Regions from separate parts of the Streptomyces sp. NPDC004126 genome, predicted to be linked through region 1. Evidence: riboswitches for the same ligand, from Rfam matches in the RefSeq annotation. Region 1 holds a riboswitch; each other region holds the start of a gene.
The links. A riboswitch is a leader RNA that binds a small molecule or an ion and turns the genes downstream of it on or off. The one in region 1 is predicted to bind cobalamin.
Positions count from the first base shown of each region.

Region 2: another riboswitch for cobalamin. It lies ahead of ACQKM2_RS16665 (ribonucleoside-diphosphate reductase subunit alpha); the one in region 1 lies ahead of ACQKM2_RS06880 (prenyltransferase/squalene oxidase repeat-containing protein).
Region 3: another riboswitch for cobalamin. It lies ahead of ACQKM2_RS17155 (ABC transporter substrate-binding protein); the one in region 1 lies ahead of ACQKM2_RS06880 (prenyltransferase/squalene oxidase repeat-containing protein).
Region 4: another riboswitch for cobalamin. It lies ahead of ACQKM2_RS23725 (energy-coupling factor ABC transporter permease); the one in region 1 lies ahead of ACQKM2_RS06880 (prenyltransferase/squalene oxidase repeat-containing protein).

Region 1 is NZ_JBNNPF010000005.1:61,696-65,896, reverse strand. Features, by position in the region: gene ACQKM2_RS06880 (prenyltransferase/squalene oxidase repeat-containing protein) at 1-1,600, opposite strand, end outside; cobalamin riboswitch at 1,744-1,879, opposite strand; cobalamin riboswitch at 1,959-2,092, shown strand; gene ACQKM2_RS06875 (hypothetical protein) at 2,190-3,602, shown strand; gene ACQKM2_RS06870 (DUF4430 domain-containing protein) at 3,836-4,201, opposite strand, start outside.
Region 2 is NZ_JBNNPF010000015.1:75,365-79,565, forward strand. Features, by position in the region: gene ACQKM2_RS16645 (carbon starvation CstA family protein) at 1-211, shown strand, start outside; gene ACQKM2_RS16650 (YbdD/YjiX family protein) at 208-405, shown strand; gene ACQKM2_RS16655 (Uma2 family endonuclease) at 457-1,041, opposite strand; gene ACQKM2_RS16660 (GNAT family N-acetyltransferase) at 1,120-1,614, shown strand; adenosylcobalamin-variant (AdoCbl-variant) riboswitch at 1,679-1,755, shown strand; gene ACQKM2_RS16665 (ribonucleoside-diphosphate reductase subunit alpha) at 1,913-4,201, shown strand, end outside.
Region 3 is NZ_JBNNPF010000016.1:19,859-24,059, forward strand. Features, by position in the region: gene ACQKM2_RS17150 (FecCD family ABC transporter permease) at 1-693, opposite strand, end outside; gene ACQKM2_RS17155 (ABC transporter substrate-binding protein) at 690-1,679, opposite strand; cobalamin riboswitch at 1,715-1,856, opposite strand; gene ACQKM2_RS17160 (tRNA(His) guanylyltransferase Thg1 family protein) at 1,888-2,664, opposite strand; gene ACQKM2_RS17165 (hypothetical protein) at 2,704-3,468, opposite strand; tRNA gene ACQKM2_RS17170 (tRNA-Trp) at 3,577-3,653, opposite strand; gene ACQKM2_RS17175 (DUF4232 domain-containing protein) at 3,784-4,201, shown strand, end outside.
Region 4 is NZ_JBNNPF010000026.1:15,596-19,796, forward strand. Features, by position in the region: gene ACQKM2_RS23715 (AMIN-like domain-containing (lipo)protein) at 1-440, shown strand, start outside; gene ACQKM2_RS23720 (flavodoxin family protein) at 468-1,187, opposite strand; cobalamin riboswitch at 1,304-1,502, shown strand; gene ACQKM2_RS23725 (energy-coupling factor ABC transporter permease) at 1,532-2,230, shown strand; gene ACQKM2_RS23730 (energy-coupling factor ABC transporter substrate-binding protein) at 2,230-2,607, shown strand; gene cbiQ (cobalt ECF transporter T component CbiQ) at 2,611-3,360, shown strand; gene ACQKM2_RS23740 (energy-coupling factor ABC transporter ATP-binding protein) at 3,351-4,181, shown strand; gene ACQKM2_RS23745 (PadR family transcriptional regulator) at 4,191-4,201, shown strand, end outside.

The DNA.
Region 1 (4,201 bases):
CGTAGTAGCGGCCCTGGATCAGCTGCTTGGGAGCGGTGAGGTAGGCCACGGCCTTCTTCAGGTCCGGGCCGTCACCGGCCGGGGGCGTGGTCGGGGGGTCGCTCTTCTTGGTGGTGAGGGCGACGAGGTCGCTCTTGGCAGCGGCGACGGCAACGGGCGCCGTGGCGAAGAGCCGCGATTCCGTGTCGTCCTCTTCGAAGCCGAAGCCGCCCGCGGGGAACTGGTGGCGCGAGAGCCAGGAGAGGCCGGCGTCGGCGAAGGCGTCGTCGCCGAGTGCACGAAGGGCCTGGGCGGCCCAGGCGGTGGAGGCGGGACTGCCGGTTGTCATGTAGGAGGCGGAGGGCCAGGCACCGGTCGCCAGCTGGGACTTCTTGAGGTAGCCGCGGGCCTTCTGGACAGCGGCGTCGTGGCCGCCGGCCCGCCTGAGGGCCAGGGTGATCAGACCGGTGGAGTTGGCGTCGCTGTCGCACCTGCCGCCGGTGCGGATGAGGATGCCGGTGAATCCGCCGTCCTCGCACTGCAGGCCGGTCAGCCGGTTCACGGCGTCGGCGGGCGGGGTGACGCCGCCGTTCAGCAGGGCGATGACGGCCATGGCCTGGGCGTCGGACTGGCCGGTGGTGCGGAAGTCGCCCTTGGTGAGGCAGCCGTCGACCGGGGCGCCGTCGCCGGCGTTCCGGGGGCAGACGTACTTCACGAGATCCCCGAGCAGGTCGTGTCCGCCGAAGGCGCGGGGGTCCTTGCCGGTGGCTTCGGCGACCAGTGCGAGGCGCGCGGCGGCGGTGGCGTCGGGGATGCCGTCCTTGCCGGCCGGGTAGGCGTACGCGTCCGTCTGAGCGGGAGCGGCCAGGAAGTCGGCCGCCTTCTTCGCCGCCGGGCTCTTCGGGTCGGCGGACACCAGGGCGAAGACCGCCTCGGTGGTGAGGAAGTGGTTCGCGGTGGTGGCACCGTCGTCGACGACGCGTTCCCCGTCCGTCAGCTTTCCGGTGATCCAGCGGATCGCGGCGGGCGCGTCGACCTTCCCTGCGGGCACGGTGGGCGGAGCCGTGGGAACGGTCGGATCGGGGGTGGTCCCGCCTCCGGCCCGCACCTCGTCGGGGGAGAACGAGGGCTTGCCGGAGGTGCCGCCGACGTCCGTGCCGCCGAACACCCAGGCGTCCACGTCGCCGGGCTTCGGCGTGCGCGCCATCGCGCCGAGGGGGCTGTAGGTCCAGTTCTTCTCACCGGGGGAGGCGATCCAGTACGACCAGTAGGCGGTGGCCTGGGGGGTGAGGACGCAGTCCTCCTTGTCCGGCGTGGGGTATTGGGTCCCGGTGCCCTTGCCGATGCGGCAGATGAACCCGTCGCCGTCGTGGACGGTGCCCACGGTGGTGAAGCCGCCGGTGTGCAGCAGCTCGTACCCGGTGGTGGGCGTGGTGTCACAGCCACGCTCGACCTTGCCGCCGAAGGGACCGAAGTCGACCGCGACGATGGCGCCCGTGGTGGCGGTGCACTGCTCGATCGGATCGGCCGAGGCGGGAGCCGTCCCGCCCACGAAAGCCACGCTCGCGGCGAAGGTCAGGAGCGCCGCCGACATGAGCGACAGCAGTCCCTTGCTGCGCATGCGTTGCTGTGATCGCTCTGCGGTCCCCACCACGGCCCCTCGTGTCGGCCGGGCGGACCTGTGCGTGGCAAAAGGTCTTCCGAAGGCATGACGCCATGGGGAAGCCGTTCGAACCACGCCGTAGTCCGCGACGGCGTTTCTCGCTGCAAAAACCTGGCTCCAGGCATTCCGACTCGCCCGGACGGTGCCGGGCCTACGGTTGCGGGTCAGCGCCGGATTTCGACCGGCTTCCCCTGGAACTGAGTGCTTATCAGTCGGAGTGGACCACGCTGATAAAGACAGCGTCAAGGTGGTCTGCGTCTCACGCGTCACCGGCCCCGGTCCGCGCGACCGCCCGCCGCATTCGTCGCTGGCGGACCTGTGATCGCTCGGGTAGCGTCCTGGGCTGCCACATGGGGGAACCCGGTGTGAATCCGGGGCTGACGCGCAGCGGTGTGGGACGGCAGGGGGCCGTTCACGAGCCCGAATGCCCGTGCGGCGAGGCAATTCACCAGCCGTACCACGCGTTCGGACGGCGGCCACCGTGCTCCGGGCTGCCCGCTCGCAGGAGCATCGGTCAGGTCGGCGTCCCTCATTCCAGGAGCAGGCCATGTCCCGTCCCCGTACCTCCCGCCGTTCTGCGCTCGCGGTGCCCGCCGCGCTCGGCGCCCTCGTTCTCACCGCGCTGCCGGCCTTCGCCACGTCGTCGCCCGCGCAGATCGCCACGTCCAGGACCAATGGTGTGGCATATCTCAAGTCCCTTCAGGCAGCGGACGGTTCGTATGCCGGCGCCGGCCTGTCGAACGAGTGGGCGTTCACCGCTTTCGCCGCCGCCGGCACGGCCGTCGTCGACGTCTACCCGGGCGGCGACACGACGAAGAACGCGCGGACCGTCTACCGCAACCTGCTGTCGACGGCGGGCTGGCCGCAGGCCTCCCCGGTCGTCACCGACTACGAACGCGGCACGCTGAACGCCTACGCCGCGGGCATCGACCCGGCCCGCGTCTCGGCCTCCCGCAACCTCATCGCGAACGTCTACTCCTACTGGCAGACGGCCGAGGCGGGCTACTTCGGTCCGTCGGGGAACTTCAACGGCACGGTCTTCGCGGCCCTTTCGCTGGGCGGCGCCAAGACGCAGGGCGGCGCGCAGCGCGTCCCGCAGGCGCTGACCGACTCCATGGTCACCCGCATCCGCGCCAACCAGCACGTGGACGGCGGCTGGACCTTCAACAAGGCCGAGGGCAACCCCACCGTCCTGAACTCCGCGAGCGACGTCGACATGACGGGCGCCGCCATGGCCGCGCTGTGCGTCTCCGGGGTCCCGAACACCGACACCGACGTCGTCCAGGCGAAGAACTTCCTCAAGAGCACCCTCGTCCCGGGCACCGGTGCGTTCAACTCCCTGTACGGGGTCAACACCAGCTCCAACGGCTGGGGCGTCGCGGGTCTGAACGCCTGCGGATTCAACCCGCAGACCGGCGACTTCCTCACCGGCAGCGGCAAGACCCCGATCGACTTCCTGATCGCCAACCAGTACAACCCGGCCGGCGGCTTCAAGTACAAGCCCTCCGACACCACCCCCTCGGCCTACTCTTCGATCGACGCGCTGCGCGCGGTCGCGGGCGGCGGTTTCACCACCGCCCCGCCGGTCCCGGTCACCCCGGGCGCCCCGCAGTGGGTCGCCCAGTCGACCTTCACCTCCGGGACCGCGACGAAGCTGGCACTGACGGTCGACGACGGCGCCGGAAACCTGAAGGTCTGCTCGGTGGCCTTCACGCCGACGGGTACGACCACCACCCTCGGCGACGTCCTGGCCGCCGCGACCAGCGCGGCCACGCCCTCGGGCTGCGTCACGGCCGTGACCCCGTCCTCCGGCACGGGAACCATCACCAGTGTCAACGGCAAGGCCAACAGCGGCTCGAACACCTGGAAGGTCAGCGTCGACGGCTCCTCCTTCGCCGGGGCGCTCCGCGAGAAGGTCATCAACGTGGGCGACACCATCGCACTGCGGTGGGGCGCCTGACCATCCGGTGGCGGTGGGGGTTGCAAGGTTCCGACGGACGCTCCCACGACCGTTCCCCAGACGGCCAAGGGCCTGCTCAGCGGCTTGGAAGCCGCAGTAGAGCAGGCCCACCGAGTGATCGGAAGGCAGGCGGAAGCACCCTCCCGTGCTTCTGGCGGCCGTCAGCGCAGCCGTTAGGAGGTCCGGGGGAGCGCATACAGCGTGGATGCCCACCGCGCTTCCGTCGGGGTGGACTAGAACGACGTCCAGGTGAAGGCGACCTGGTCGCCCGCGTTGAGCTTGAACTGGCAGCCACCGACGGGGGTGGGAGTGCCGTTGACGGAGATGCTCCAGTAGGCGGAGCCGCCTCCGCTGACGTTCTTGATGGTGTCGACGGAGTAGTCGTCGAAGGACGCGTACCAAGTACCGTCCCAGCCGAAGTAGTTCAGGCGGGCAGCATCGTCGAGCGCCGCGGTCGGAGTGGGAACCTTGGACGGGTTGGCACCGCCGTTGGTGCCGTCGCACTTGTGGGTGCCTCCGGTCGCCGTGGAGACGTCGTGCCCCTTGGTCTTGATCTTGCCCTTGAACAGCAGTCCGTTGGGGCCCTGGACGGTGAGGTC
Region 2 (4,201 bases), on a different contig from region 1:
ACTCCTGATCATCGTCGTGCTGGTGGACGCGGCCCGGGTCTGCCTCAAGGCCGTCCGGAACCCGGCTGCGGTCAGCCTGTCCGAGGTGCCGTGGACCGAGTCGAAGATCATCGCCCCGGCCGGGCTCATCGCCACCGCCGAGGAGAAGGCCGAGCTCGCGGCCGCCGGCCTCGACGGGAGCGGGGGCAAGGCCAAGGAGCCGGTCGCGTGAGCGGGGTGCGCGGGGCGCTGGCGAAGGCCCGGTTCTACGTACGGGAGTTCTCCGGCGAGGCCGCGTACGACCGCTACGTGGCGCACACCCGCTCGCACGACCCGGACGCCGAGGTCCTGACCCGGCGCGCCTTCGAGCGGGCCCGCACGGACGCCCGCGAGGCGGACCCCCGCGAGGGCTTCCGCTGCTGTTGAAGGACGACGAAGGGCCCCGCCGTATCGGCGGGGCCCTTCGTCGTGCGCGGGTCAGCGCACCCAGTCCTTGAGGACCTCGGTCTGGAGCGTGATGCCGACGGGGTCGGGAAGGGCGATCTCCATGCCGTAGGGCACGATGTGGATGCTCTCGTACCGGCGGCCGTTGGGCTGGCTGTAGACGGAGATCTCGCACTTCGCCCGGTCGATCAGCAGGTACACGGGGATACCCGTCTCCGCGTAGGCGCGCGGCTTCTCAACATGGTCCCGGCGCACCGTGTCGGAGTCCCAGGAGGTCACCTCGACGGCCATGAGGATCGGCTCGGGCTCTACCCAGTCCCCCTGCCCGACGAACGCCTGGGACGGCGCGAGCACTCCGTCTGGAATGGCCCGGCCCGTCCGGTACTCCTGGGCCTTGATGCACTGCCCCGCGTGCAGCCAGAGCTCCGGCCGATGTTGCAAGCAGATCCGGGTGAGCCACTGAATGATCATCTGGTGGTCGCCGTCCGGCATGGCCTTGCTCCTGATAACCCCGTCGATGAACTCCAGCCGTGTCCCCACCCGCTCGCGGGCCGCTATGCGCGCCACGGCTTCGAAGTCCTCGGTCGTCATGTGGGGATGGTCAGTCATGAGGGTCATGCCTCGCTCGCCTTCCTCGACGGTGCTGTCTCCGACGATAGCGCCGACCGCTGACACCCGTCCGGCACACTCGGCGGCATGGACTTCGAGATCAGGACGGCAAGGGAAGACGAATACGCCCGGCTCGGCGAGATCACCGGGCAGGCCTACACCGGGGACGGGCTGCTCGACCAGAACGAGGACGACCGCTACCTGAACGTCCTGCGCGACGTCGCCGGCCGGGCCGGTGACGGGGAGGTGCTCGTCGCCGTGGAGGACGGCCGGGTGCTCGGCGGGGTGACGTTCGCCGCACCCGGCAGCCGGCTCGCGGACGTGGCCGGACCCGGCGAGGCCGAGTTCCGGATGCTCGCGGTGGCCACCGAGGCGCGCGGCAAGGGCGTCGGGCAGGCCCTCGTGCGGGCCTGCGCCGAACGGGCCCGCGCCCTGGGCGTCACGGCCCTGGTGCTGTCCACCCAGCCGGCCATGCTGGGCGCCCAGCGGATCTACGAGCGGCTGGGCTTCGTACGCACTCCCGGGCTCGACTGGTCGCCCGTTCCGGCCCTGAAACTACTGACCTACCGTCTGGAGCTGTAGCCGCGCCGACACAACATGTGGTGGGTCGCGCACGGGCGGCCCCCCACATGTATGCTCATCCTCGCTGTCGCCGCAGGGGAATCCGGTGTGAATCCGGAACTGTCCCGCAACGGTATGAAAAGTCCGAGGACCTGCCGACAGTGCGCCCGGGTCGACCGAACCGGGTGCCGACACGTCCGGGCCTCGCGGTTGGGCCGGTGGACGCCATGCGGCGAGTACGCGACCCCGTCGCGCCCGCATGCGCCTCCCCGCGCCCCGATCCGCCGACGACCGGGCCGAGCGAGGGAGAGCTCCCGCCGTGACCATCGCGCCTTCCGCACCGCGCGCCGAGTCCGTTTCTGGCGACACCACCGAAGGCCCGGGGGCCGCGCTGCTGCGTACTCTCACCGAGCTGACCGCCGACCTCCCCGACACCGACCCCGGCCGGGTCGCCGCCGCCGCCCTGCGCGGCCGCAGCGCCTCCGCCGACGAGGCCGAGCTGCGCGGGCTGGCCACCGAGGCCGCGGCGGGCCTGATCTCCGAGGACCCCGCCTACTCCCGGCTCGCCGCCCGCCTGCTGACGCTGGCCGTGGCCGACGAGGCCGCCGGCCAGGGCTCGACCTCCTTCGCCGAGTCCGTCGCCGTCGGCCACCGCGAGGGCCTGATCGCCGACCGCACCGCCGAGTTCGTCGCCGCCCACGCCGCCCGCCTGAACGCGCTGGTCGAGCACGCGCTCGCCGAGGGCGCGGACGACCGCTTCGGCTTCTTCGGCCTGCGCACCCTGCACAGCCGCTACCTGCTGCGCCACCCGATCACCCGCCAGGTGATCGAGACCCCGCAGTACTTCATGCTGCGCGTGGCCTGCGGCCTGGCCGAGGACGAGAGCGTCCAGGCCGTCGAGGAAGTCGCCTCGCTCTACACCCTGATGAGCCGGCTCGACTACCTGCCGTCCTCCCCCACCCTCTTCAACTCCGGCACCCGCCACCCGCAGATGTCCTCCTGCTACCTGCTGGACTCCCCGCTGGACGAGCTGGACTCGATCTACGACCGCTACCACCAGGTGGCGCGCCTGTCCAAGCACGCCGGCGGCATCGGCCTCTCGTACTCCCGCATCCGCGCCCGCGGTTCGCTGATCCGCGGCACCAACGGCCACTCCAACGGCATCGTGCCGTTCCTGAAGACCCTCGACGCCTCCGTCGCCGCCGTGAACCAGGGCGGCCGCCGCAAGGGCGCCGCCGCCGTCTACCTGGAGACCTGGCACGCGGACATCGAGGAGTTCCTGGAGCTCCGCGACAACACCGGCGAGGACCAGCGCCGTACGCACAACCTCAACCTCGCGCACTGGATCCCGGACGAGTTCATGCGCCGCGTGAACGCCGACGCCGACTGGTCGCTGTTCTCCCCGGCCGACGTCCCCGAGCTGGTCGACCTCTACGGCGACGAGTTCGACGCCGCCTACGTCAAGGCGGAGGCGGCCGGCCTCGCCAAGAAGACCATGCCGGCCCGCGACCTGTACGGCCGCATGATGCGCACCCTCGCGCAGACCGGCCAGGGCTGGATGACCTTCAAGGACGCCTCCAACCGGACCGCGAACCAGACCGCGCTGCCCGGCACCGTCGTCCACTCCTCCAACCTCTGCACCGAGATCATCGAGGTCACCAACGACGCCGAGACGGCCGTCTGCAACCTCGGCTCGGTCAACCTCGGCGCGTTCGTCGCCGACGGGGAGATGGACTGGGCGCGCCTGGACGAGACCGTCCGCACCGCCGTGACCTTCCTCGACCGCGTCGTGGACATCAACTTCTACCCGACCGAGCAGGCCGGCCGCTCCAACGCCAAGTGGCGTCCGGTGGGCCTGGGCGCGATGGGTCTGCAGGACGTCTTCTTCAAGCTGCGCATGCCCTTCGACTCGGCCGAGGCGAAGGCCCTGTCCACGAAGATCTCCGAGCGGATCATGCTGGCCGCGTACGAGGCCTCCTGCGACCTCGCCGAGCGTTCCGGCCCGCTCCCGGCCTGGGCCGAGACCCGTACCGCCCAGGGCGTCCTGCACCCGGACCACTACGAGACCGAGCGCCACTGGCCCGAGCGCTGGGAGGCCCTGCGCGCCCGGATCGCGAAGAGCGGCATGCGCAACTCCCTGCTGCTGGCCATCGCCCCGACGGCGACGATCGCCTCGATCGCGGGCGTGTACGAGTGCATCGAGCCGCAGGTCTCCAACCTCTTCAAGCGCGAGACCCTCAGCGGCGAGTTCCTCCAGGTCAACGGCTACCTGGTGGAGGACCTCAAGCAGCTCGGCGTGTGGGACGCGCAGACCCGCGAGGCGCTGCGCGACTCCTCCGGCTCCGTCCAGGGCTTCGGCTGGATCCCGGCCGAGATCCGCGAGCTGTACCGCACGGCGTGGGAGATCCCGCAGCGCGGCCTGATCGACATGGCGGCGGCCCGTACGCCGTACCTGGACCAGAGCCAGTCGCTGAACCTGTTCCTGGAGACGCCCACCATCGGCAAGCTCAGCTCGATGTACGCGTACGCCTGGAAGCAGGGTCTGAAGACCACCTACTACCTGCGCTCCCGCCCGGCGACGAAGATCGCCCGCGCCGCGTCCGGCGCC
Region 3 (4,201 bases), on a different contig from region 1:
GAGGGTGCGCGCGCCCTCCTCCCCCGCGAGCAGCAGGTCCAGCGGCCGGGCCAGGGCGGTGAGCAGGGCGGTACCGGCGAGCAGCGCGGCGGCCGGCAGGGCGAGTTCGTCCCAGCGGGCTCCGCCGAGGCCGCCGAGGGTCCAGAACAGGGCGGTGCGCAGCTGGTCGGGTTTCGCGGACAGGACGAGGACCAGGCTGGTCAGCGCGGAGAGGATGTACTGGACGGCGACCCCGGCCAGGATCAGCCGGCCGGTGGTCATGGTGCCGCCGCGGCGGGCCAGGGCGTAGACGGCGACGAGGGCGGCCGTGGAACCGGCGAACGCGGCGGCCGGCAGCCCGACTCCGCCCGCGGCCGCGGCGGCGCTCGAACCGGACACGATGACCAGCACCGCTCCGGTCGATGCCCCGGAGGAGGCCCCGAGCAGGAAGGGGTCGGCGAGCGGGTTGCGCACGAGGGCCTGGAGCACGGCCCCGGTCACGGCCAGTCCGGCCCCGACGACGGCTCCGAGCAGGACGCGCGGCATCCGCACGTCCCACACGATGGAGGCGAAGGCCCCGGGCGTGCCCGGGCCGCCGAGGACGGTGTCGAGGACCTGGCCGGGCGGGATCCGTACGGGCCCCAGCGCCAGCCCCGCCACCATCGAGACGGCGAGCGCGGCGGCGAGCACCACCAGCGAGAGCCCCCGCCTCACGGGGTGTCGGGGTGCAGCTGGCGGCCGAGGGACTCGACGGCGTCGGCGACGCGCACGCCGAGCACGGCGGAGGAGAGGGGCAGCACGGCGAACCGCCGGTTCTTGACGGCGGGAACCTCCGCCAGCGCGGGGTCGTTCAACAGCCGCTGCTTCTTGGCCTCCACGGTGGTGCCGCCGTAGTCGTAGATCAGCACGACCTCGGGAGCCCGCTCGATGACCTTCTCCCACGGCACGTCGCCGAAGGTGTCCTTGAGGTCGCCGAACACGTTCGCGCCCCCGGCGAGGGAGACGATCTCGTTGCCGATGCCGTTGCCTCCCGAGGTGAAGGCGGAGGCCTCTCCGGAGTCGTAGACGAAGACGGACGGACGGGCCCGGTCCTTCACCCGTGCGGTGACGGCGTCGACGCGCCGCTGCTCCTCCCGGACGAGCTCCTCGCCGCGCTCGGGCACGCCGAAGGTCCGGGCGACCTCGGTGATCTCGGTCTTCAGCTGTTCGAGCCCGACCGGGCCCTGGGTGCAGTACTCCACGCTCAGCCGTGACCCGATGCCGGCCTTGGCCAGCGTCTGGCGGTCCCTGCCCTGCCCCTTGTCGAAGGCGCTGGCGTAACCGCCGTACACGAAGTCGGGGTTGGCGCCGAGGAGGACCTCCTTCGAGGGGTACTCCTTCGCCAGCACCTTGATCTTGTCGTAGGCGGGCCGGTAGGCGGGCAGCACGGAGTCGTCGAGGTAGGCGGTCCCGGCCATCCGGTCCTGCAGCCCGAGGGCCAGCATGATCTCGGTGGCGTGCTGGTTCATGGTGACGGCCCGCTCGGGCGGCGCCTGGTAGGTGCTGCTGACACCGCAGTTGGTGACGGTGTACGGGAATCCGGGCGCGGCCTGCGCCCCGGCGGCGGACCGCTCGGCCCCGGCGGGCCCGCCGCAGGCGGCGAGCGGCACGACAAGCGCGAAGCGCAGGAAGGAGCGCACGGCGGCGCGGACACGCGACATGGTGAGGCCTCTCCGGGGGATCCTCGTCCCCGGTCGAAGTGAAGAGGCGGTGCGTCAGTGTCTGACTCCCGGCCCCCGCGCGCGTGCACGCGGCGGCCGGTCACAGTGGCGGGACCGCACCGGATTCACACCGGTTTCCTGTCCTGCACCGCCGGGACAACCCGGCCAAGTCTGCCAGATGCGGTCTTTGCGCCCACGGGTGGGCCGTTCAGCCCGTCAGGGCCGGCATCGCCGGGATCCACCGCGCGAGCCATCCGCCCGGCTCGGCCGTGAAGTGGTCGGCGCCCCCGACCTCCCACCAGGACCGGAGCGCCGTCGTCCGCACGGTTTCGCCGGACCGCTTGTCGGTGTACTCGACGGCCCGCTCCCCGCTCGCCCGCACGGCCACCTGGCCGCGCTTGCAGGCGGCCGGGTAGTCGTTCCAGTTCACCTGCGCCTCCGACCACAGCAGTTCCTGCATGGCACCGGTGGACATGCGGTGCAGCCGCTTGTGGGAGAAGTGCGCCTGGGCGGCCATGGAGATCGAGTTGCGGACCGCGTCGCGCTGCCGCCAGACGAAGTAGTTGGCGACCTCGACGGGGTCGGACAGGGTGAAGACCCGCGCGTCGAAGAGGGCCCGCCGGCCGGGCCGGCGCTCGCCCAGGACCGCGGTGGCCAGCGACGCCGACACCGACAGCTGCTTGGCGACGACACCGCCGAACCAGGGCTCGGAGCCCTGACTGGCGAAGTCGGTGAGCAGCAGGCTGATCTCGTCGGACTGGTGGTAGGCGAAGGCCGTGCCGCTGACCTCGGCACAGAGCGCCTCGGTGACGGCGGCCATGTCCTTGACGAAGCCCAGGTCGAACGGCTTGTCCGCGTCCCGCAGGTAGGTGTGGAAGGCGCGTCCGTCGAGGCGCAGGATCGTGTAGGTGCGGCGGGGCAGCACAGCCCGGTGCGCGGCCTCGTACCGTTTCATGCGGTCGCCGAGTGCGGTCGTGTCGCTCATGCCACAGGGTACCGGGGCACGTTGGAGGGCCACTCGGAATTACCGCCGCACCCGCTCAGCCGGCGAAGCGCTCCCCGTCACTGGCACTGTCGCTGTAGCCTCGCTGAGGGCTCGCTCCCTGATGGCGCCGAACAACTGGATCGTGGTGGCGGCGAGGACGTCGTCCCCGCCGATGGTCCGCGCGTCGCCGGTGCGGACGGACAGGGCGCGGAGGGATTCCGGCAGCGGCGGGAGCGCTGCCTGCTCGCCCGGCATCACCAGGGTGACCGTGCCGAACCGCTTGATCCCGCCCTCACGGACGACCATGGCCGCGTCCCGGGCGAGGTCCGCCATGAACACGCTCGCCATTCCGTCCAGGTCGCGGACCATCGCCGGGACTGCCGCCGCCCCTCGGCTCCGCAGCAGCTTCCTGACCCCGGCCTCGAACCTGTGGGCACCGACGACAGCGCTCGGTCTGCGCGACCTGCTGCGCTTGGGAGAGGGCACGAGGACACCCTCGGCGTCGTACGTCTCGCCGGTCAGGCCGTGAAACGTCGGGCTGTGCCGGTACCACTCGCCCGCCACCTCGACCTCGACGTTCCGGCCGATCGCCGAGACGAGGTCCCGGGGGATCAGCTTCCTCCGGCCCTCCTCCGCCGCCGCTCTCATCGCGCCGTCGATGATCTCCGTCACCACGGTCCGCGTCACCGACGCGGCGGCCCGGGCGGCCGCCCGGGACACGTGCATCGGCGTCACGTCCCGGAACACCGCTTTGACGAGAGCGGGCTTGAAGTCCGGCTCAGGACGTGCGGGCCTCAAGGTCATCGGAAAGGACGCTCCCTGCTGTCGTCGACGGCACCCGGCCCCAGCAGAAAAACGGGCTCCGGGAGAGTCCTCCCGGAGCCCGTTCTACGTGAAATGCCTGGTCAGGCATGGCAGGGGTAGCAGGATTCGAACCTACGACATCTGGTTTTGGAGACCAGCGCTCTGACCAGCTGAGCTATACCCCTTCGGTGGGTCACACCCTGCCATGAAGCGGCCGGAAGATCCAATCCATTTTCCGCGTCGCCGGTGGCGGGAGCCGGGTGGGCGGAGGATCGTGGGCGGGGAGGGGGCGGATCGGCGAGGCCGGGAGGCGTGGTGCGTCACCGTCCGGGGCGTCTACTGGGGCCCCTGCTCCTGCTGCTGCTCGTCGGGGCCGGGCCCGACGGGTCCGGGGAGACCGTGTCCCTCGACGGGGACCGGCCCGGGGAGCGGCTCGACGTGACCCTGACCCGGGTCGTCGACCCCGCGGGCCGGGCCGGCTCCGAGCGGCTGGTGGCGGTGGAGCTGCGGCTGGAGAACACCGGGTCGGTGCCGTACGAGGACTCCCCCGCGCCGGCCGCGCACCTGCTCGACACCGCGGGGCAGCGGTTCACGGGGACGGCCGCCGCGACCGGTGCGGGGCCGAGCCTGCCGGACACCGTGACCCTCGCCCCCGGGGACTCGGCCTCGGGCTTCGTGACCTTCCGGGTGCCGGAGGCCGCCGCTCTGGCGGCCGTGCAGTTCGCGCTGGACG
Region 4 (4,201 bases), on a different contig from region 1:
CCGCGTCGCCGGCCTCCGCAGCCACCACGACCACCCGCACCCAGACGCCGCTCGTCGTCAATGCCCGCTGGGGCGGGCACTGCACGTACGACCGGTTCGTCATCGACCTCCAGGGCTACGTGCCCCCGGTCACCGTCACTCCCGTGTCGGAGCTCGTCTACGACGGCTCGGGACAGCCCGTGCCGCTGGCCGGGAAGTACTTCCTGGAGATCCGCCTGCACCCGGCCGCAGGGCACAACGACGCCGGGCAGAACGTCTACCAGGGGCCCAGGCTCCAGAAGATCTACCTCAGCAAGCTCAAGGGCATGGCCATGACCGGCGACTACGAGGGGTACGTGACCTTCGGCGCCGCCTTCGACACCAAGCCGACCTGGAACACCTCCGTCCTGCACTCGCCCGAGCGGCTCGTACTGGACTTCCCGCACCCCAACACCTGCTGACCCGCTGACGGCCCCGGAGCCGCCCGGCTAGCGGTGTTCGGGGTTGGGGAAGTCGAAACGGCAGCCGGCGTCCCACAGGGAACGCTGGTTGCCGTGGGCCGGCACGCCTCCGGCGCGCTTGAGGAGCGCCGCCAGGTGCATCAGGTTCCACGACATGAACGTGGTGTTCCGGTTGGTGAAGTCGTTCTCCGGGCCGCCCGAGCCCGGGTCCAGGTAGGAGGGGCCGGGGCCGGCCTCGCCGATCCAGCCCGCGTCGGCCTGGGGCGGGATCGCGTAGCCGAGGTGCTGGAGGCTGTAGAGGACGTTCATGGCGCAGTGCTTGACGCCGTCCTCGTTCCCCGTGATCAGCGCTCCGCCGACGCGCCCGTAGTAGGCGTACTGCCCCTGCTCGTTCAGCAGGGAGGAGCAGGCGTAGAGCCGCTCGATGACCTGCTTCATGACGGAGCTGTTGTCGCCGAGCCAGATGGGGCCGCACAGCACCAGGATGTCGGCGTCCATGATCTGGCTGTACAGGACCGGCCACTGGTCGCTCTCCCAGCCGTGGTCGGTCATGTCCGGCCAGACGCCGGTGGCGATGTCGTGGTCGACCGCGCGGATCAGCGAGGTGCGCGCGCCGGCCGATTCCATGACGGCCCGGCTCCGCGCGATCAGGCCCTCGGTGTTGCTGGTCTCGGGAGAGCGTTTGAGGGTGCAGTTCACGTAGACGGCGGAGAGGTCCTCGTACCGGGGGCTGTCGTCGGCGGCCATGCCCTCCACCGTGCCGGGCGCCCGGCGGCCCGGCCAGCGGGCCTGGCCCGTACGGGTGCGCCGGGGGGCGGCCGGGTGGCCGGATCGGTCCGGCTTGTGACGGTCCGTGCGGGCGACTAGGGTCGTCTGGCCTTGGTGTTCGGGAAACCGGTGGGAAACCGGTGCGGCCCTCGCCACTGTGATCGGGAAGTCCGGCTCCACTCTCCACCGCGGGAAGCCACTGGGCCCGCGCGGGAGACCGCACGGTCCCGGGAAGGCGGAGCCAGGGCATCAGTACCCGTGAGCCAGGAGACCGGCCGGGGCGCGTCGTCCATCCACGAGGTGCTGGAGAGGTCTCCCAACCCATGCATATAGCCGAGGGGTTCCTGCCCCCCTTGCACGCGGCCGCCTGGGGCGCCGCGTCCGCCCCCTTCGTCGTCCACGGGGTCCGCGCGCTGACCCGCGAGGTGAAGGCGAACCCGGAGAGCACGCTGCTGCTCGGGGCGTCCGGCGCGTTCACGTTCGTCCTGTCCGCCCTGAAGATCCCTTCGGTGACGGGCAGTTGTTCGCACCCGACGGGCACGGGGCTCGGGGCCATCCTCTTCCGGCCGCCGATCATGGCGGTGCTCGGCACGATCACCCTCCTCTTCCAGGCGCTGCTGCTGGCCCACGGCGGACTGACCACGCTGGGCGCCAACGTCTTCTCGATGGCCATCGCCGGGCCCTGGGCCGGCTACGGGGTCTACCGACTGCTGCGGAAGTCCGGCGCGCCGCTGATGGTGACCGTCTTCTTCGGCGCGTTCTTCGCCGACCTGGTCACCTACTGCGTCACCTCCGTCCAGCTGGCGCTGGCCTTCCCCGACCCGGCGAGCGGCTTCCTGGGCTCCCTGGAGAAGTTCGCGGGCATCTTCGCCCTCACCCAGATCCCGCTCGCCGTCAGCGAGGGGCTGCTGACCGTGCTCGTGATGCGGCTGCTGATGCAGTCCAGCAAGTCGGACCTGGTCCGGCTCGGGGTCGCGAAGCTGACCGGCGGCAGGCAGGCGAAGCCGGAGGCGGCCCTCTGATGAGCAGGAACGCGAAGATCAACACCCTGCTGCTGCTCCTGGTGGCGGCGCTGGCCGTAATCCCGCTCGCGCTGGGCCTCGGCGACGGCAAGGAGGAGCCGTTCGCCGGCGCCGACGCGCAGGCCGAGGCGGCCATCACCGAGCTGAAGCCGGACTACGAGCCCTGGTTCGCCCCGCTGTACGAGCCCCCGTCGGGCGAGGTCGAGTCGGCGCTGTTCGCCCTCCAGGCGGCGCTCGGGGCGGGCGTGCTCGCCTACTACTTCGGCGTCCGCAAGGGCCGCCGCCAGGGCGCGGCGCAGGCCCTCGCCGAGGCCGCGGCATCCGGGGCCCCGCAGGACGCCGAGGACGGGCGGACCCGCCCGACCCCGGAGTCGTAGGCGGTGCTGCCGATCGACGTGGCGGCGCACTCCAGCCGCTGGCGGGGCCGCCACCCCCTGGAGAAGGCCCTGCTGGGGCTCGGGCTCACCGTCACCGCGGTGTGCCTGCCGCCCTGGCCGGGCGGGCCGCTGGTGGCCGCCGCGACCCTGGCCGTGCTGCTCGGGCCGGCCGGCGTGGCCGGGCGGCAGCTGTGGCGGGCCTTCCGGGTCCCGCTGGGCTTCTGCGTGACCGGTGCGCTGCCGCTGCTGGTGTCGGTGGGCGGCCCGGACGGGTTCCTCGCCCTGGCCCCGGACGGGCCCCGGCACGCGGCGGAGCTGCTGCTGCGCACCTCGGCGGCCTCGCTCGGGGTGCTGCTGTTCGCCTTCACGACACCGGTCTCGGACGTGCTGCCGCGGCTGGTGCGGGCCGGGGTGCCGGCGCCGGTGGTGGACGTGGCCCTGGTGATGTACCGGATCGGCTTCCTGCTGCTGGACTCGATGGCCCAGGTCCGGCGGGCCCAGGCGGCCCGGCTCGGGCAGGCGGGCCGGGCGGCGGTGTGGCGTTCGCTGGCCGGGCTCGCGGCGACCTCGTTCGTCCGGGCCTTCGACCGCGCGGCCCGGCTCCAGGAGGGGCTGGCGGGGCGCGGTTACGACGGCGCGCTGCGGGTGCTGGTGCCCGACGCGGCGCTGTCCTGGCGGTTCCTGACGGGGTCCGCCGCCCTGCTGACCGCCGTGGTCGCGGGGACCCTCGTACTGAAGGAGCTGTGGCTGTGACCCCGTTGGTGGAGCTGGTCGGCGCGGGGTACGCGTACGAGGACGGCCCGGCCGTGCTGTCGGGGGTGGACTTCGGCATCGCCGAGGGCCGCGCGCTGGTGCTGCTCGGCCGCAACGGCAGCGGCAAGACCACGCTGATGCGGCTGCTGAGCGGGGGCCTGCGGCCCGGCCCGGGGACGCTGCGGCTCGGCGGCGCCGAGGTGGCGTACGACCGCAAGGGCCTGGTCCGGCTGCGCACCTCGGTGCAGCTGGTGGTGCAGGACCCGGACGACCAGCTCTTCGCGGCCTCCGTGGAGCAGGACGTGTCCTTCGGGCCGATGAACCTGGGGCTGCCGGCGGCGGAGGTCCGCGAGCGGGTGGACGCCGCGCTGGCCGCGCTGGACATCACCGCGCTGCGGGACCGGCCGACGCACCTGCTGTCGTACGGGCAGCGCAAGCGCGCGGCGATCGCGGGCGCGGTGGCGATGGCCCCGCGGGTGCTGATCCTGGACGAGCCCACCGCCGGGCTCGACCCGGACGGGCAGGAGCGCCTCCTGGACGTCCTCGCGGGGCTGCGCGCGGCCGGCACCACGGTGGTCATGGCCACCCACGACGTGGACCTCGCGGTGCGCTGGGCCGACGACGCGGCCGTGCTGACCCCGTCGGGGATCCGCACGGGTCCGGCCGCCGAGCTGCTCGCGGACCCGGAGCTGCTCGCGTCGGCGGGGCTGCGGTCGGCCTGGGCGCCGGTGGTCGGCGCGTTCCTGCGGGCGCGCGGGGTGCTGGCGGACGGGGCGCCGGGGCCGCGGACCCCGGAGGAGCTCGCGGCACTGGGCTCCTAGGATGGCCGCATGTCGCTGCC